Regions from separate parts of the Pantoea ananatis PA13 genome, predicted to be linked through region 4. Evidence: predicted binding sites of a transcription regulator. Region 4 holds the regulator's gene; each other region holds the start of a gene.
The links. Region 4 encodes PurR, which represses purine synthesis genes. Its sites were predicted from a motif close to CANGCAAACGTTTGCNTG; they were not measured.
Positions count from the first base shown of each region.

Region 1 (4,936 bases), 1.8 Mb from region 4:
CGATATCTGCAAAGATCATCCAGATATCCACGTTGGGATCCGCGTTCGCCTGTTGAATGGAATTTTCCAGGATAGAGGGCAATTGCAGGCCCAGCATCAGGAACACCATGCCGTTAAACACAAACTCCAGCATGTGCCAGACGCTATTGGCGCGCAGTCGCATGGTCAGCGGGGCCTGACGGATAATACCGGAGCGCGTGATGGTCATCCCGGCCGCGACGGCGGCTAAAATGCCGGAAACGCCCAGGTGTTCTGCAATCAGATAAGAGGCAAACGGCAGCAGCAGCAGCAGGACGATCTGTGTGGCGGCATCGTCCCCACCGCTCCAGCGGTTCAGGACACGCAGTGACTTACCGTAGAGCCAGCAGACCGCAACACCGGCAATTAAGCCGCCGACCGCCACTTTCAGGAATTCGACGCTGGCACCGCCCCAACTAAACACCATGGTGCCCATCGCCACCGCGACGGCAAATTTCAGTGAAACCAGGCCAGAGGCATCGTTCATCAAGGCTTCGCCCTGAAGTATTCCCATAATTTTCTTAGGAATGCGGCCTTCGCCGACAATGCCTGAAAGCGCCACGGCATCGGTAGGTGATAACACTGCCGCCAGGGCGAAAGCAGGGATAAGAGGAATACCGGGAACCGTCCAGTAAATCAGATAGCCAATTCCGACGACGGTAATCAGCACCAGCACCAGGGCCAGGCCAAGAATTTCCCGCCCGTAATGCAGAAACTCGCTAACCGGCGTTTTCCAGCCGTCAGCAAATAACAGCGGCGGAATAAATAAGACGAGGAACAGTTCCGGATCAAAATCCACATGCAGGCCGAAGTTAGGCCAGGCCAGTAGAGCACCGACGGCGATCTGCACCAGCGGTAGCGGGATTTGAAAAGGCAAGATACGTGCGGCGACCCCGGAGAGCGACACCACCAGTGTCATAATTAAAATAGTAAAAAAGATTTCCATGCTTTCCTTAGGCGGTTGTTATCTTCGAATCAACTATAAGTTAAAAGTGTAAAACAAACTGGCCAGGGCAGGAAAAGCAAGCCGTGCTTAAAAGACCAAAAAGCGGATAATTCCGGACGCTCCGCTGAACGTCCGGTTTGACAGTCAGATCGCCCAGCCTCCGGCATAAAAGGCGACTAACGCGGCGGCAATCACGACAGTGCCCACGTTGAGCTTACGCCACTCGCCCGCAAACAGACGGCCAACCACCAGAGTGGCGAACCCCATCATAATGCCGGTAACGATGTTACAGGTCAGAACGATAATCACCGCCGTGAGCAGGCCGGACATGGCATCAACGAAGTCACCGAAATCGATCTTGGCCACGTTGCTCAGCATCAACAGGCCGACATACATCAACGCTGGCGCGGTGGCGTAAGCCGGCACCAGGTATGCGATCGGCGACATGAACAGAATGACCAGGAACAGGAGACCCACCACGATCGCCGTCAGGCCGGTTTTACCGCCCGCCGCCGTACCGGCGGCAGACTCAATGTAGACTGCCGCTGGCGAAGCACCGACAAGGCCAGCAAACAGGCTACTGACGGAATCCGTGGTCAGCGCCCGACCACCGTTGATGATCTGCCCGTCTTTATCCAGCAGATTGGCCTGGCCCGCAACCGCGCGGATCGTGCCGGTGGCATCAAAGACCGCCGTCATCACTAGCGCCAGCACGCTGGGCAGCACCGCAGGCTGCAAGGCGCCCATGATGTCCAGGCTAAAGAGCTGTGACTCACCCTGCGCATCACGCAGGCTGGGCAGGGCAAACAGTCCCTGCCAGCGCACGGCCGGGTCGAACACCAGCCCCAGAGCAGAAATCGCGATAACGGTCAGTAAAATACCGCCAGGCACGCGGCGTTTTTCCAGGCCAAAAATGGCGGCCAGCCCCAGCAATGACATCATGACGGGGAACGACGTAAACTGGCCCAAGGCAACGGGTAACCCTGAGGCCGGATTTCTGACGACCAGCCCCACGTTGTCTGCCGCAATCAGCAGCAAAAACAGACCAATGCCGACGCCCGTTCCGTGCGCAACCCCCATTGGCAGATTGCGTAAGATCCAGGCGCGAATCCCGGTGGTGGAAATCAGGGTAAAGAGCAGGCCCATCAGGAACACGGCACCCAGCGCCACGGGTACGCTAATGTGCTGACCCAGCACAAGGCTGAAAGCGGTAAACGCCGTCAGTGAGATAGCACAGCCAATTGCCATGGGTAAATTCGCCCACAGCCCCATGATGATCGATCCCACGCTCGCCACCAGACAGGTCGCAACGAACACCGCCGTGGGTGAAAATCCCGCCTTACTGAGCATGCCGGGCACCACGATCACTGAATAAACCATGGCGAGGAACGTAGTCAGCCCGGCGACAATTTCCTGTCGCACGCTGCTGCCACGGGCCGAGATGGCGAACCAGGCATCCAGCTTTCCACCGGACGGGCGTGATTCAATTGACATAGTTGAGCCTCAAAAATTGTTGTAGTGGGATCGTGCGGTAACGGCCCTGACGTCCCTGGAAACCTGTCATCGCCAGCGGGCAGCCGGCAAAAGGCAAACGTTTACTTCGCCGCACAGAACGGGACGTCACGCTGCCCCGTTTAAAGGGGGCAGATTATCCGGCGTTTAACCGCCGTTTTTCAACCGCTGAGTGAGGATTGGTGACTATAAAGATCAGGTTGATAACATCAGGAATGCTCTTGATACCATCATTTAACATTCTGTCCGTCAGGATAAGGCGTCAATCACGAGAAGGCAGGCAAGAATGACGCCGGGCGGCGTCATCGGGCAACGTGCATCAGCCAGAAAGGTTAATCTCACCGCCTTGTTGAATAGCGCGCTGCCAGGCCGCACGCTGTTGCACGGTCGTTAACCATTTTTGCGTAGCGGGGGCATCTTTCAGTCCGGCGCGCTGGCTCAGCGCCAGAATAGGGAAACTCATCTGCACATCCGCAATGCTGAAGCGCTGACCCGCGAACCACGGCTGTGTTGAAAGGTGAGCTTCAATGACCTGCTTGTGCAATTTGAGTTGTTTATCCAGCCAGGCTTTCTGAACGCCTTTACCCAGCGCCGCGCCCACGGGGCGAAGCAACCAGGGCACCGGCGCGCTGCCAAGGCGGCCAAAAACCAGCTTCATCACCAGCAGCGGCATCAGTGAACCTTCCGCATAGTGCAGCCAGTAACGCGCCTGTAGCTGCGCCTCTTCATCAGTGAGCTGCAGCCGTTTTTCGCTGTCGTATCTTTCTTCCAGATACTCAAGGATGGCACCGGACTCGGCCACCACGCGATTGCCATCGGTGATCACGGGCGACTTCCCTAACGGATGCACTTTTTTTAAAGCGTCCGGCGCCAGCATCGTGGGTTCGCGCTGGTAGCGCTTGACCTGGTAAGGCACTTCCAGCTCTTCCAGCATCCACAGCACCCGGTGAGAGCGCGATTGTTCAAGATGGTGAACGGTGATCATCATGGTTCCCTGTGAGTGAATATGCTGCAAGTATAGACGTCACCTTGTCTTATGCAGGGAACCATCCTGCTCAGGATCGAGCAGTACCGCGCCAGAGCCCTGCTGGCCCAGCAGGTCGCCAGGGTTGCGCAGCGGGCAGTCACGCATTGATAAACACCCACAGCCAATGCAGCCATCCAGATCGTTACGCAGGCGCGTCAGCGTTTCGATGCGCTTATCCAGTTCGTCGCGCCAGTGCTGCGTCAGATTGCCCCATTCCTGAGCAGACATCCGCTTATCTGCCGGCATGTTCTCAAGGCTGTCACTGACGCTGGCGAGCGGAATACCAATGCGCTGTGCAATTTTAATAATGGCCACCCGTCGCAGCACATCACGGCTGTAACGCCGCTGGTTTCCGCTATTACGGGTGCTGAAAATCAGCCCTTTGCTTTCATAAAAGTGCAGTGCAGAAACGGCGACGCCGCTTCGGCGCGCCACTTCGCCCGGTGTCAGCACGGGTTTTGGGTAATTGCGATCTTTTTTCATTTGGCACTTTACCTCAAGTTAACTTGAGGAATTATACTCTTTTCCCATCAGAACGACACCTTCCCTTATGATGTCATGCGCCAGCGAGCGGACCCGGTTTTATCGCCGAAAGCCTGTCAATTCCGCATGAACGCTAAGGGGAAATTCACCAGAAGGATGAGGCCATGATACAAGAAGAGATCATTCATTCACTGACGCACTGGATTGACCAAAACCTGGATAAGAGCCTGTCAATTGACGAAGTCGCCGCCAAATCAGGCTATTCGAAATGGCATCTGCAACGTATGTTCCGTAGCGTGACGAAACAGACGTTGGGTGGCTATATTCGCGAACGCCGCCTGACGCTGGCCGCTGAAGCGCTGCGACAAACGCAGCGGCCAGTGTTTGATATTGCGATGCAATATGGCTATGACTCGCAACAGACATTCTCACGCGTTTTTCGTCGCCAGTTTTCACAAACGCCCACGGCTTATCGCCACGCGATGCGCCGCCAGGCCATCCAGCGTCCGCGTTTGATGCGCTTTGACTGCAGCGACACGATGACCAGCTTTACCCAGCGGACAACGGGAGAATGCTGTCCGGTTAGCTGACGCGCTCCGTGCGCCTGCCCAGGCGCACGCCGCATTTAGTGCCCCAACCTTGTCGTAAGCGCCCTCTTTTTCTGCTGCCAGATCAGACAAATTTTGTACAAAAATCAGAAATCGGATGATATAGTGTGACCCACATCACATTATGACACTTGTTGCCGACGAAAGAGCCCGACCTGACAGACTTTTCCGCCGACGTGATGTTCGCAGACAGTCAGGCGTAATCTCCGATTTTGAGGTCAAAATTGATGGCGACTTTAACCACCAGTTTTCTTGTTATGCGCTGGGAATTGCTTAGCGCGATAATGATGTTCTTTGCCAGCACGCTAAAAACCCGTCTCCGCCAGGACAGTCATCACGTCA
Region 1 covers NC_017554.1:4,340,123-4,345,058, forward strand. The annotation lists gene PAGR_RS20475 (Na+/H+ antiporter) at 1-964, opposite strand, end outside; gene PAGR_RS20480 (NCS2 family permease) at 1,109-2,458, opposite strand; gene PAGR_RS20485 (glutathione S-transferase family protein) at 2,796-3,461, opposite strand; gene soxR (redox-sensitive transcriptional activator SoxR) at 3,501-3,986, opposite strand; gene soxS (superoxide response transcriptional regulator SoxS) at 4,151-4,576, shown strand; gene PAGR_RS20500 (YjcB family protein) at 4,822-4,936, shown strand, end outside.
Region 1: a site for PurR is predicted at 2,549-2,566, ahead of PAGR_RS20480 (NCS2 family permease). Genes of this name have one in related genera too.

Region 2 (4,936 bases), 1.1 Mb from region 4:
CGTAATCCCATACCGGTTCCGACACCGAAGATTTTATCGTCTTTCACGGCCGGACCTGCGAACGCATAGCTTTTACCGACAGGCTGTTTCAGGAAGCCTTCGGCGGCCTGGACTTCGTCCTGGAAGGCGGCGTCAATGCGGCCGGCGGTCAGATCCTGATAGACCAGATCCTGGTTGGCATAAGGCGTTACGGTCACGCCTTTTGGACGCCAGTACTCATTCGCGTAGGTTTCCTGAGTAGTGCCCTGCAGCACGCCGATGTTTTTGCCTTTCAGCGCCTCAGGCGTCGGCTCGATTTTTGATCCTTTCGGCGCGACTAAGCGTGCGTTAGCGGCATACAGTTTGTCTGAGAACGCAATCTCTTCCTGACGTTTAGCGGTGATGGACAGCGAGGAGATGATGGCATCGATTTTCTTCGCTTTCAGCGACGGAATCAGCGCATCAAAATCGCTTTCTACATAGGTACACTTGGTCTGGATACGTTTACAGATTTCGTTAGCCAGGTCGATATCAAAACCAACCAGCTGTCCTTGCGCGTTTTTCGACTCAAACGGCGGATATGTTGGGTCAGTGCCGACACGAATCGAGGTCGGTACTGCTGCAAATACGCTGGCCGCACTGGACAGGCCCAACATTAAAGAAAGAGCCAGAACACGCTTCTTCATAGATTACCCTCAAGTAAATTGCTTATTGTTATGTGATGCATGATGTGTGTTTGCGACGAACACTGCCTTTTCCTGTGCATGTTTCATGCCAGTTCTGCAGTTTTGCCGTCTGCCCAGCCGCCCGTTTGGTGACGAAAAGACTGGGTTTGTGAAAGGAATATATCAGTGATGTCGCAGAGAAAAAGCGATGTTGTGAACTTTTAGTTCAAGAAATGCAGGAACAGTGATCGCTCCCGCGTTTCTGCACCAAAGAAGGGCGAAAGAACACGCTTATGCACCTTGCCAGCGCACAAACAAGTCCTGCGGTAGTTCAATATCAAACTGATCAATGACCCGATTAACGGTCTGATCGACAAGCTGCTCGATAGTGGTTGGACGGTGGTAAAACGCCGGCACCGGCGGCATGATGATGGCCCCCAGTTCGGCCGCAGTCGTCATCATGCGCAGATGACCAATATGCAGCGGGGTTTCACGTACGCACAGGACCAGTTTACGCTGCTCTTTCAGCACCACGTCTGCTGCGCGCGTCAGCAGCGAGTCGCTGTAGCTGTGAACAATACCGGACAGGGTTTTCATTGAGCACGGCAGGATCACCATGCCCAACGTTTTGAACGACCCGGAGGAGATACTGGCGGCAATGTCCCGCACGTCATGAACCACGTCGGCCAGCGCCTGGACGTCCCGCAGGCTGTAGTCGCTTTCCAGGCTCAGCGTCTGACGTGCCGCATGGCTGATGATCAGATGGGTTTCCACGTCGCTGATCTGCTGCAAGACCTGCAATAGCCGGACGCCATAGATCACGCCGCTTGCGCCCGAAATACCAATAATGAGTCGTTTCATCGTTCAACCTTGCAGTGGCAAAGTGCACCATAATAGCGCAGACCGGCAGAAAACACAGAGGGCGGGATAAATCCCGCCCTCCTTTTTGCATTCGGGTTCGCTTACCCTTCGTTATGCAGTTCGAGGTTTTCGACTTCGTTTTGACGGGCGATGGCTTTCGCATCGTCGTTACGCAGGGATTCCAGATATTCAAGATAGCCCTGATCGACGTCTTTCGTCACGTAGATGCCGTTAAAGACGGAGCACTCAAACTGCACGATATCCGGGTTCTCTTCCCGTACGGCTTCGATAAGGTCATCGAGATCCTGGAAAATCAGCGCATCTGCTTTGATAATCTGGCGAATCTCTTCCACTTCACGGCCGTGGGCAATCAGCTCGGTCGCGCTGGGCATATCAATGCCGTAGACGTTAGGAAAGCGCACTTCCGGCGCGGCAGACGCAAGATAGACCTTTTTCGCGCCCGCCTCTCGCGCCATCTCGATAATCTGCTCGGAGGTGGTGCCACGAACAATTGAGTCATCAATCAGCAGCACGTTCTTATCGCGGAACTCAGCGCGGTTAGCGTTAAGCTTGCGGCGAACGGCGCTGCGGCGCAGTTGCTGGCCCGGCATGATAAAGGTGCGGCCCACGTAGCGGTTTTTCACAAACCCCTGACGGTAAGGCTTATCAAGGATGCGGGCGATTTCCAGCGCGGTATCCATCGAGGTTTCCGGAATGGGAATCACCACGTCGATATCCAGATCTTCCCACTCGCGGGCGATCTTCTGACCCAGCTTGGTGCCCATGCGCACGCGGGCGCTGTAGACCGAAATCTTATCCAGGAAGGAGTCCGGACGCGCAAAATAGACGTATTCGAACAGGCAAGGATTGTTTTTTGGATTTTCGGCACACTGACGGGTTGAAAGCTGCCCCTGCTCAGTGATGTAAACCGCTTCACCCGGTGCCACGTCACGGATAAATTCAAAACCCAGGGTATCCAGCGCCACGCTTTCGGAGGCGACCATGTACTCGGTACGGCCATCGGCAATGACGCGTTTGCCCAGCACCAGTGGCCGAATGCCGTTAGGATCGCGGAAGGCGACCATGCCGTGACCGATGATCATCGCCACCACGGCATAGGCGCCACGCACCTGCTGGTGGACGGCAGCGATGGCGGCAAACACGTTATCGGCTTCCAGCGGATAGTGCTGAAAACGATCCAGTTCCTGCGCAAAGATATTCAACAGGATTTCAGAATCGGAGGTGGTATTAACGTGACGGCGGCCTTTTTCGAACAGCTGCTTACGCAGCTCGTGGGCATTGGTCAGGTTACCGTTATGGGCAAGGGAAATACCGTACGGCGAGTTAACGTAGAATGGCTGGGCTTCAGAAGCGCTGGAGCTGCCCGCGGTAGGATAGCGTGCGTGACCAATCCCCATGTTGCCTTGTAAACGTTGCATATGACGCGCTTCGAAAACATCGCTGACCAGACCATTAGCCTTACGCAGGCGGAAGCAGTTCAGCGCATCGATGGTACAAATGCCTGCGGCATCCTGCCCACGGTGCTGGAGCACCGTTAACGCGTCATAGATCGACTGGTTGACCGGCATGAAACCGGTGATACCGACAATACCGCACATGTTGTCATTTCCTCATTAAGCCGTACGCCCGGTGGTCTCACCGGGGCAAAAAACTCGACGTGCTTTTCAGGTAGTCAAAAAACCATCTGATTATAGAACTGAACTCGGGAATAAGTTGAGACTGCTGCCAGTCCGGGCTCTTTGAAAAGCCCGTGAATGTATCCAGGAAGAACAGCAGAGCGGCCACGATGAGCACACCACGCAATGCCCCGAAACAAACGCCTAATACCCGATCGGTTCCCGACAGGCCAGTTTTCTCAACCAGCGAGCCGATAACGTAGTTCACGATTGCGCCCACAATCAGGGTCGCGATGAACAGCACCGCAATCGCGATTCCGTTACGAACCAGTTCGTCGTCAAAACCTGTGAACCAGACTGCAAGGTAGGCATAGTAATGACTGGCGACAAAAAACGCGCATCCCCAGGTAACAAGAGATAAGGCTTCGCGGACAAACCCTCGAACCAGGCTGACCAAAGCCGAAAAACCAACTACCGCAATAATGACGTAATCAATCCAGATCATGAACTCTTCCAGCGCCAGTGCCATTGCACCCCTGCTTCCAGTTCGGGGCGCATTCTAACAGAAAAAGAAAACGTTTGCGTAGGGGTTTTCAGGTTCTGCATCCATAAAAAAGGCGATGAAAAAATCCGTCTTCGCCTGTGTCATTTTCACCCCGCTAACAGGCTGAAAAGTTGTCAGAAATTTAGCGTCAAGCCGGGTCAGGCACTGCCGTTCTCATCCCGATTGGCGCTGCCTGTTATTTCTATCGGCAGCGCCAATCGGCGCTTTAGCGGGCGCTGTAAGACTTAACCACGCCGCTCAAGCCTGAAACGTTCTTCAGCTCGCCGACGGCCGCCTGCATCTTCGCTTTTGACGCATCCGGCCCCACATAAATGCGGGTGATTTGCCCCTGCACGGGCGTAGACGGCACGGTATAGGCCCGGTAACCCGACAGGCGCAGTTTCGCCACAATCTCGTTAACCTTGCTGGCGTTCTTGAGTGCGCCTAACTGAACAACGTAAGCCTGACCGGCAGGCTGCGTTTCTTTGGGCTGCTCCGCAGGCGCGGTTTTTTCCGCCGGCTGCGACTGCTCGGCCGGTTTGGTTTTTTCAACAGGCTTAGCCTGCTCAACCGGTTTGGTTTTTTCTACCGGTTTGCTCTGCGTCTGCTCGACCGACTTCGGTTTAGCCTGCTCAACCTGTTTGGGTCGGGTTGGCTCAACCGGCCTGGCTTTCGGCGCTGTCGTGGCCGGAGACGAATGGACCGGTGGCGGTGAGACCACGCTCGGTTCGCTACTTTGCTCGGGCTGACTACCGCCCTCAGCGGCGGCATCATCATCCGTATCAGAATGGCTGACCGCACTGCCTGCGCCTGCTGGCGGATGCGCAGGCAGCGACTGCGTCACCGGCGGCACCATTTCGCTGTCCTGCTGGTCATCGGGTTTGGGCACCAGCGGGATCGCGGCAAATTCTTCTTTATAATGTTTTTTCTTACCATCCAGCAGCCCCGGCAATACGATCACGCCGACGGCCACCAGAATAACGGTACCGACTAAACGGTTTTGAAACTTACTCGCCACGTCCTTTCTCCGTTTCAATCGATTCCATAACCTGCGCCACCGTCAGGAAAGAGCCGCAGACCAGAATAATATCCTGCGCTTCCGCCTGCTGGCGCGCCTGGTGCCAGGCCTGTTCAACATCCGCAAATGCCTGAGCGGACGTTACGTGCGCCATGAGCTGCTCCGCGCTGGCACCGCGCGGACCGGCCAAGGGTGCGCAATACCAGCAGTCCACCTGAGGTGCCAGGGCCGC
Region 2 covers NC_017554.1:1,459,323-1,464,258, reverse strand. The annotation lists gene argT (lysine/arginine/ornithine ABC transporter substrate-binding protein ArgT) at 1-665, opposite strand, end outside; gene PAGR_RS07030 (UbiX family flavin prenyltransferase) at 936-1,505, opposite strand; gene purF (amidophosphoribosyltransferase) at 1,607-3,124, opposite strand; gene cvpA (colicin V production protein) at 3,162-3,647, opposite strand; gene dedD (cell division protein DedD) at 3,913-4,704, opposite strand; gene folC (bifunctional tetrahydrofolate synthase/dihydrofolate synthase) at 4,694-4,936, opposite strand, start outside.
Region 2: a site for PurR is predicted at 3,711-3,728, ahead of cvpA (colicin V production protein). Genes of this name have one in related genera too.

Region 3 (4,936 bases), 260 kb from region 4:
GCAGCGTAAGCGGATCCAGACCGCGCTCGCGGGCGATGTGATCCATGATCTGCTCAATCGCCACCATGCCCTGCGGCCCGCCAAAGCCGCGAAAAGCGGTATTTGACGCGGTATTGGTGCGACAGCGGTAGCCGGTGATACGCGCATCACCGAGATAGTAGGCGTTATCGGCATGAAACATGGCCCGATCCACTATCGATCCGCTCAGATCGAGCGAGTAGCCGCAGTTACCGGCAAGATCGATTTTCACCCCACACAACCGGCCATCGTCTTCAACGCCCACATCATAGCGCACGTAAAAAGGATGTCGCTTGCCGGTTATCCGCATGTCATCGCGTCGGGCCAGGCGCATTTTAACCGCCCGGCCGGTCAGGCCTGCCGCGACGGCGCACAGGCAGGCCACGCCCGCCGCCTGGGTTTCTTTACCGCCAAAACCGCCACCCATTCGGCGCATATCAATCGTGACCTTGTTCATGCTGATGCCCATGACCTCTGCCACCAGCTTTTGGACCTCCGTGGGGTTTTGCGTGGAGCAGAACACCTGCAGCGCGTCGTCCTCACCCGGGATCACCATGGCCGTCTGGGTTTCCAGATAGAAGTGTTCCTGCCCGCCAATATGAAACGCGCCCTGTATGCGGTGCGGCGCACGGGCCAGCGCCGCCTCTACGTCGCCGCGCTGGTGGATATGGGGCTCCTGCACAAAACTGCCCTGCAGCAGTGCCTGTTCTACATCCAGCAGCGCGGGCAATACCTCATACTCGATCACCGCCGCCATCGCGCCCTGTCGGGCCGCATCCGGCGAGTCGGCGAGCACGGCAATAATAATTTGCCCAACATATTCGACGCAGTCCTGAGCCAGCAGCGGGTCGCCGGGCTGCAGCGGGCCGACATCGTTGACGCCGGGCACGTCCTGCCAGGTGAGGACGCGGACGACGCCGGGAACGTCGTAGCACGGCTGGACATCAACGTGAGTGATACGGGCATGGGCATGATCGCTCAGGCGAGGACAGAGATGCAGCAGACCGGGCTGCTCCGCTTTGTCATCGATATATATCGCCTCGCCGGACACGTGTTTATCGGCGCTTTCATGCTTATTGCTGCGCCCCACGCCGCTGCTGATGTCGCGCGCATGAGCAATGGGTAATGCTGAATCGGGCAGAGCCGGACGATTATGGGACATAGCGGCTTACCTCAGTCAGGGACAATCCGTTGAGACGGTAAAAGTAACGGCGCAGCAGGTTGCTCGCCACCTGCAGGCGATAACCGGCGCTGGCGCGAAAGTCGCTGAGCGGCTCAAAGGTCTCTTCCAGCGCCTGACAGGCCGTGGCTATCGTTTGTGCGGTTAAGGCCGATCCAATCATGGCCTGCTCACAGCCTGTGGCGCGCAACGGCGTTGCCGCCATCCCGCCAAAGGCAATGTGTGCCGCTGTCACAATGCCGTTATCGGTTTGGATATTAAAAGCGGCAAACACGGCTGAAATGTCGTCATCCAGCCGTTTCGAGACCTTCCAGGCAACAAAATCAGGTGACACCGTCACTTTTGGAATGATGATGGTATGGATAAACTCACCGGGTTGCAGCACGGTCTGCCGGTAGCCGGTAAAAAACGCGCTGAGTGGCAAAGTGCGTTGCGTGTCGCCCTTCTGCAGCAGCAGAGAGGCGTTTAATGCCAGCAGCGTTGGCGATGCATCGCCAATCGGGGAAGCATTAGCAAGGTTACCGCCCAGTGTGCCAAGCTGGCGAATTTGCAGCGAGGCAAAACGCGTCAGCATCTCCGTTACTCCCGGAATGCGCGTCGCCATAAACGCTGCGATCTGGTCGAGCGAGGCGGCGGCACCTAAGTGATAGGATGCGTCGTCCTCATAACAGTGTTTCAGTGCATCCACCTGCCCCAGCGCAATCATCACTGGAATGCCCTGGTAGCGTTGGGTAATCAGCAGGCTCAGGTCCGTGCCGCCCGCCAGTAACGCGGCATCGGGGTGCGCGACACAGAGTGCAGCGAGCTGCGCGACGGTGGTGGGAAGGTAACAGTGACGGCCTTTGTCCTGAATTACCCGGACCTCCTGATTCTCCAGCGCGCGCAGGCGCTCAACCACGCCCTGCTCACAGCGATCAAAGCTGTCCGGCTGTGCCCGCGTCACCAACTGTTCGGCCGCCGCCATAATGGAACGATAACCGGTGCAGCGACACAGGTTGCCGGCCAGCGCATGCTCTGCCTGCTGCCGGTCCCAGTCGCTGTGATTTTTTTGCAAACTGAACAATGACATCACAAAGCCCGGCGTGCAGAAGCCACACTGCGAGCCATGACAGTCCACCATCGCCTGCTGAGCCGGATGCAGGGTTTTCCCCTCACGTAAATCTTCGACGGTGATGAGCTGCCTGCCCTGTAATCCACTGACCAGCATCAGGCAGCTGTTAACGGTCTGATAGTGCAACCTGCCGTCCACCACGCTCCCAAGCGTGACGCTACAGGCACCGCAGTCGCCGGACGCACAGCCCTCCTTGGTGCCACAGCGACGCTGATGCGTGCGCAGATAAGAGAGTACCGTCAGATTGGGATCGATACGTTCTTCTGTGACGAGCTGGTCGTTAAGCAGAAACTGAATCATGCGGCATTCTCCTTTGTGGTGGATTGCCAGACCGGTCGGCCGTTAACCCACGTCTCTACGATGTTTCTGTCATCACCCAGCGTCATCAAGACGAACAGTTTTTCCCAGATATCCTTGCAGTTCCCCATACGCAGCTTTTGCAGCGCCGATACGGCGGGATCCAGCACGACAAAGTCAGCTTCTTTACCTGGTGCAAAATTACCGATGTGCTGGTCAAGATCCAGCGCACGGGCCCCGCCCAGCGTGGCATGGTAAAAGGCTTCTGCAGCACTCAGCCTGTATTGCTGTAGCTGGCCGACCTTGTAAGCCTCGCCCAGCGTTTGCAGCATATTAAAGGTGGTTCCGGCGCCAACATCGGTGCCGATGCCCACTTTGATGCCCTGCTGCCAGCTGCGCTTGATATTAAACAGGCCGCTTCCCAAAAACAGGTTTGAGGTCGGGCAAAAGGCAATGGCGGAATCCGTATCGTGCAGACACTGCCATTCATGATTTTCCAGATGCAGGCAGTGTGCAAAGACGCTTCGCCGGCCGGTCAGCTGATAGTGGTGGTAAACGTCCAGATAGCCATTGCGTTCGGGAAACAGCGCGTTGACCCAGGCTACTTCCTGTGGGTTTTCGCTGAGGTGCGTGTGGAGCCAGACATCCGGGTAAGCCGTGCGCAGCGCCTGCACTTTCTTTAACAGGTCGGGTGACGAGGTGGGCGCAAAACGCGGCGTCAGGGCATAGCTCAGTCGGCCGCGGCCGTGCCAGCGCTCAATCAGATCGCGGGAATGTTGATAGCTTTCTTCCGGCGTTTCGGTGAGGTAATCAGGCGCATTGCGATCCATCATGACTTTACCGGCGATGATGCGCATCTCAAGCGCTTCGGCCGCGCTAAAAAGCGCCTCTACCGACTGCGGATGCACCGTGCCAAAAACCAACGCACTGGTGGTGCCGTTAGCCAGTAGCTGATGGAGAAAAAACGCTGACATTTGCGCGGCATGCTCGGCACAGCGGTACTGCCTCTCAACCGGAAACGTATACTGATTCAGCCATTCGAGAAGCTGCTCACCATAGGCGCCGATCATTTCTGTTTGCGGGTAATGAATGTGGCAGTCGACAAAACCCGGCAGGATCAGCTTACCGCGCAGATCGATAACGCGCTCTGCTGCCTGACTGCTGCTGACATCACACCAGGGATGCAAACCAACTACGCGGCCCTCACGCAGAATGAGCAGACCATCTTCGATATAACGCGCCTGAGACAGAATGGCCTCAGGCTCGTTCGCCACCGCGGCAAAATCAAAAAAACTGGCACGAATCGCCGTGTTCTGGCATGTAGACATATCGTTTCCTCTTACCGGGCGCCTGATGTTGTCGCCCTGTTCATCTCCTACTCTCTTTAAACACTCTGCAAGACGCATGCCAGATCAGAACCTGATAAATCACTTTATTATCAATAATTTATGAATATCATCCTGTTGCGCAACGCTTTCGCTGACAAAATCGCCACGCAATCGGTTGCTCATCCAACGCAATCGGTTGCCAGTAAAAATGCCCCCTGCCACGTTACCTTGCTGCCCCGTTCTCTGCACGATTTCGGGGCAGCGTGCGCTAAAAGCGCGCAAAAGCGCCTCCCCACGGAATTCAGCGGACACAGGCTAAAATGCCGTGATAAGGTGAGGAGACATCACGAAACTGGAAGAGGGAAAAGTGAGATGATTATTTTTGTTACGGGGGCCACAGCCGGTTTTGGCCAAAGCATTACCCGCCGATTCATCGAAACAGGTCACAAGGTGATTGCCAGTGGACGTCGTGCTGAACGCCTGAAGGCGCTGAAAACGGAGTTGGGTGAGAATCTGTATACCGTACAGTTAGATGTGCGTAACCGGGCATCGATTGAAGAGGCTATCACACAGCTGCCTGCCGAGTGGCGCAATATTGATGTCCTGGTGAATAACGCCGGTCTGGCGTTGGGCATCGAACCCGCGCACCGGGCAGATGTGAACGACTGGGAAAATATGATTGACACCAATACCAAAGGGCTGGTCTATATGACGCGCGCGGTTTTGCCTGCCATGGTAGAGCGTAACGTCGGTCACATTATCAACATTGGTTCGATTGCCGGCAGCTGGCCTTATGCCGGGGGCAACGTTTATGGCGCCACCAAAGCCTTTGTGCGCCAGTTCAGCCTTAACTTACGCACCGATTTACACGGTACGGCCCTGCGTGTGACCGATATTGAGCCGGGCCTGGTCGGCGGCACGGAGTTTTCTAACGTGCGCTTTAAAGGGGACGATGGCAAGGCCGAACAGGTCTACGAGGGCGCCACGGCCCTGACGCCTGAA
Region 3 covers NC_017554.1:2,317,427-2,322,362, reverse strand. The annotation lists gene xdhB (xanthine dehydrogenase molybdopterin binding subunit) at 1-1,180, opposite strand, end outside; gene xdhA (xanthine dehydrogenase small subunit) at 1,170-2,609, opposite strand; gene guaD (guanine deaminase) at 2,606-3,934, opposite strand; gene ydfG (bifunctional NADP-dependent 3-hydroxy acid dehydrogenase/3-hydroxypropionate dehydrogenase YdfG) at 4,307-4,936, shown strand, end outside.
Region 3: a site for PurR is predicted at 4,120-4,137, ahead of guaD (guanine deaminase). Genes of this name have one in related genera too.

Region 4 (4,936 bases):
CGTCATAAAACCGGGCTGTGACGGGGCCGGGCGGCGCGCTGTTTGTACCGATGGCAGGCGCAGCGTAATCAGGATCAGGGCCGCGGCAATCGCGGTCAGAACGACAAAAATTGAGCGCCAGTGAAAATGGCTAATCAGCCAGGCACCCAGCAGCGGGGCCAGCGCAGGAGACAGCGCGACCAGCGGCATAATAGTGGCAAAGACTTTATTCGCGCGCGACTGAGGATAGCGATCGACCACCAGGGCCTGCCAGCTCACGGCAGCCGCGCACACGCCGATGGCCTGAATGAAGCGCAGCACCAGCATCAGTACCACGTCGTCCACCCACAGCATCCCCGCACAACCCAGCGCAAACAGGCTCAGTCCTGCCAGCAATACCGGTTTGCGGCCAATACGATCTGACAGCGGTCCCCATACCAGCTGACCACAGGCAAAACCCGCCAGGAACAGGCTCATACTGGCGCTGATCATCCCGGCGGAGGTGTTAAAACTTTGCTGCATGGCCCCGAAGGCGGGCAGGTACATATCGGTGGCCAGAAAGCCCAGCATACTAAGCACGGCAAGATAGGGAATGAATCCTTTAGAAGCTGACATCTGATTCTCATTTTTTGCAGGATAAACGCGGGGCAGTGTAAAAGCTGTACTTCATACTGTGAAACGGTAAAATTTGCCTGTTGCTGTTAAAAAATTTAAAGGCAGGATATGTGGTCTGAATATGCGCTTGAAGTGGTTGATGCGGTCGCGCGTGGCGGCAGTTTCAGTGCTGCGGCCCAGGAGTTGCACCGTGTGCCTTCTGCCATCAGCTATACCGTTCGCCAGCTTGAAACCTGGCTGGCGGTACCGCTGTTTGAACGGCAGCACCGGGAGGTCGTTTTGACACCTGCGGGCGAACATTTTGTGCGAGAAGGCCGCAGCGTCATCAAAAAAATGGATGCCACGCGCCGTCAGTGCCAGCAACTGGCCAACGGCTGGCGAGGGCAAATCGCGATTGCGGTGGACTGCATTGTGAAACCGCACCGAACCCGTCAGTTCGTCAGGGATTTCTATCGCCACTTTCCGGATATGGAGCTCCACATCAGTTATGAAGTGTTTAACGGCGTATGGGATGCGCTGGCTGACGGAAGAGTCGAGGTCGCAATAGGCGCGACTCAGGCGATTCCGGTGGGCGGGCGGTTTGCTTTCCGCGATATGGGAACTCTGAACTGGCGCTGCATCGTCGCGCGGGAACATCCGTTAACCCAGGTCGCCCGGCTAGATGATGAGGCGTTGCGCAACTGGCCTTCGCTGGTGCTGGAAGACACCTCGCGTGCGTTACCGCGTCGTATGACCTGGGCTCTGGATAATCAACGCCGACTGGTGGTGCCTGAATGGCAGACCGGGCTGGACTGCGTCCGGGCCGGGCTGTGCGTCGCAATGGTGCCGGGGCACTTAGCCCGCCCGCTACTGGACAGCGGCGAAGTGACCGAACTTAACTTGCCCCAGCCTTTTCCAGAAAGTCCCTGCTGCGTCAGTTGGGCGGAAGATCGCGCATCACCGGCATTGGGCTGGTTGCTCAATTACCTGGGTGATGCGCAAACGCTCAATCAGGAGTGGTTGAGCGAGGATTAACGACGGTAGTCGCGATAGGGACCGTAGCCTACAGAGCGTCGCTCAATCAGTGTCGGATGCACTTCGATGGTTTGCGACTCTTCACGCTTGCTGGTAATGCGGTCCAGCAACATTTCCAGAGCCTTCTCCCCGAGTTGCGCTTTTGGCTGGTGCACGGTAGTGAGTGCAGGCGTGAAATAGCGTGCGTTGCGCACATTATCGTAGCCAATCACCGAAATATCCTGCGGGACGCGCAGGCCCATTTCATCGGCGGCACAGATAGCGCCCATGGCCATAATATCGCCACCGCAGAACACCGCGCTTGGGCGCTGCTTCTGCGACAGAATTTGCTGCATAGCCTGATACCCGGATTCAGGCTCGAAATCGCCCTGCACAATCCACTCTGAACGCGGCTGAATACCGGCTTCTTCCAGCGCCTTGAGGAAACCGGCATGACGGCCACCACCGGTGTTACGTTCCATTTGCCCTGGAATGGCGCCAATATCGCGATGCCCGCGTTCGATGAGGTAGCGGCCGGCCAGATAACCGCCCTGAAACGCATTATCCAGCACCGTGTCAGTAAAATCGGCACGGGATTCGCCCCAGTCCATGACCACCATGGGAATATTGCGGTTGGCTTCCAGCATTTGCAGCAAATCATCCGGGTACTCAGAACACATGACCAGCAGCCCATCGACGCGCTTCTGCGCCATCATCGAGAGGTAGGCACGCTGTTTTTGCAGGTCGTTATGCGCGTTGCCTAAAATCAGGGTGTAGCCTTTATCAAAGCAGTGATTCTCCACGGCTTCAATAATTTCAGCGAAATAGGGCGCCTCGCTGGAGGTGGCCAAAAGGCCCAGCGTTTTGGTGTGATTCACCTTCAGGCTGCGTGCTACGGCGCTGGGTGAATAATGTAATTCCCGAATCGCTTCCCAGACCGCTTCGCGGGTATCTTCTGCGACAAAGCGCGTCTTATTGATGACGTGAGAAACGGTTGTGGTAGAGACGCCTGCACGTTTCGCCACATCTTTAATTGTTGCCATGAAAATCGAACTCCCGGGCTTATCTAACCTGTTGATAAGCATGTTGTTAAACGTTTGCGTCAGCGGACGGTTATTTCTGCAAAAAAATCGTTTTTCTGACCGGTTATGGGGCATCGGGGCAGGAAATAACGGTTGAAAAGGGTGCTGACGCAACCGATGTTGCGCGCTGTTGCGCAACAAAGAGGGGATTCTAACAAGGCTGCACGGATAAAACGAGATTTTTACCCACGCGTGTGGGAAAATGCTTAACCCCTACTAAAATTGTGCCTAAGGAGTTGTGATGAGTACCGATCTGAAACTGTCATTGATGACCACGGCGGCTGCACTGTTGATGATTATTGCGTTCAGCTTTACCGCCATTCTGAACTAATAAAAAAGCCGGGAAGGTTTCCCTGTCCCGGCTGCGTTCCGTCGGTATGACGGAGGAGTGACGTTTAGCGAACGGTTTTTGGCGTCATGACGCGACGCGCACCAATATAGTGGCGCTGCCAGTAATCTTCGCTTAACGCACTGATTTGAATGTCCTTTCCGGTACGCGGTGACTGAATAAATTTACCGTTACCCAGGTAAACACCCACGTGGTCGGCCGTGCCACGTCCGTTGATGCGGAAAAACACCAGATCGCCTTTCTCCAGCGCTTCCCGATTCACCGGCGCGGCATCCCGCAGGTGATACATTTCATTTGCAGTACGCGGAATTTTAAATTTCACCACATCTTTGTAGGCGTACCACACCAGGCCGCTGCAGTCGAAACCGGTATGCGGCGATTTTCCGCCCCACTGGTAGCGCTTGCCCAGCTGTCCCATCAGTTTCGCCATCGCCGTTTCACGTGCTTTTTGATAGCGCTGACGGTGTGCGTTGCTCATTTTGATGGTGCCGGTATCCTTGCTGTCCGCTTTCGCCACCTTCACCGCGCGTTGATGACCATAGCGTTTCTTGCTGGTGGCGTTGGCGGCCACTTTTTTGGTGAGCTTCTTGTGTGAATCAGTCGCTTTGGTCAGGGTTTTGTGAGAGGCAACCGCGTGAGAGGGATTTTTACTGGTTTTAAGCGTTTTGCTGGATTTCTGCTCTGCGGAGGAACGGCTTTTTTTCGCCGAAGCTTTAACCGTGCGTCGCTTGCGCCGCTCATCTTCGCGCGCACTTTTTTTCTCTACCTTATGCAAGCTGGCCTTAACCGGCGCCTGCGGTGATGCAGAGGCGACATTAAAGAACAGTTGCGCAAAAGCCAGAATAAGAAGCGTAATAATTGAACGCATAGTCCGTTTACTGGTTAAGCTGTCAGGTTCAACAGATATCTGACAAGGTTAAGAAAAATCTGATCAACGATCAGCGCCGAAGACATTCTAGTCCAGTTTTTTTTAAAACAGTAAGTCCTTTTTTTATTAATTAATAACTTGGGTAAAAAGCAGGCATAAATAAGTAATTTCAGCAGGTTAACTCAGCAAAATTATTGCAAATTATTAATGCATTCACCTTTTGGGTCCCGATGAGCGGGTGGATAGCGCGCAAGCGGACTTAACAAACATGGCGGTTTGCCCTAACGGGAAGAAAATCTCATTTTCAGTCCTGAAGGGAAGTCGCTACAATAAAGAAACACGAAGTGACGAATTAAGGAAGGCAATAATGAGTACTGTAGAAAAAATTCAGCGCCAGATCGCAGAAAACCCGATCCTGCTGTACATGAAAGGTTCGCCGAAACTGCCAAGCTGCGGTTTCTCTGCCCAGGCGGTTCAGGCGCTGTCTGCCTGTGGTGAGCGCTTCGCTTACGTGGATATTCTGCAGAACCCGGATATTCGCGCAGAGCTGCCAAAGTATGCTAACTGGCCAACCTTCCCTCAGCTGTGGGTCGATGGCGAACTGGTTGGCGGCTGCGACATTATTGTTGAGATGTTCCAGCGTGGCGAATTACAACCGCTGGTCAAAGAAACCGCAGAGAAGTTTAAAGAAGCGGAATAATAAAAAAGGCCGACATCGTCGGCCTTTTCTTCGTTTAACGGGCGTTTACTCCGCCGCGCCCTGATATTCTGTTGCCTCTTCCGCTAGAGCCAGCGGCCAGCCTCCCAGACGTTTCCAGCGATTGACCAGTTCGCAGAACAGCGTGGCCGTTTGCTGCGTGTCATACAGCGCAGAGTGCGCCTGACTGCTGTCAAATTCCATCCCTGCCGCTTTGCAGGCTTTGGCCAGTACCGTCTGACCCAGCACTAACCCGCTCAGGGCGGCCGTGTCGAAAGTGGCAAAAGGATGAAACGGATTCCGTTTCAGGCTGGCGCGTTCGGCGGCGGCATTCATAAAATTAAGATCGAAGG
Region 4 covers NC_017554.1:2,577,188-2,582,123, reverse strand. The annotation lists gene punC (purine nucleoside transporter PunC) at 1-594, opposite strand, end outside; gene punR (DNA-binding transcriptional activator PunR) at 703-1,608, shown strand; gene purR (HTH-type transcriptional repressor PurR) at 1,605-2,630, opposite strand; gene cydH (cytochrome bd-I oxidase subunit CydH) at 2,911-3,000, shown strand; gene PAGR_RS12145 (C40 family peptidase) at 3,065-3,886, opposite strand; gene PAGR_RS12140 (Grx4 family monothiol glutaredoxin) at 4,251-4,586, shown strand; gene rnt (ribonuclease T) at 4,632-4,936, opposite strand, start outside.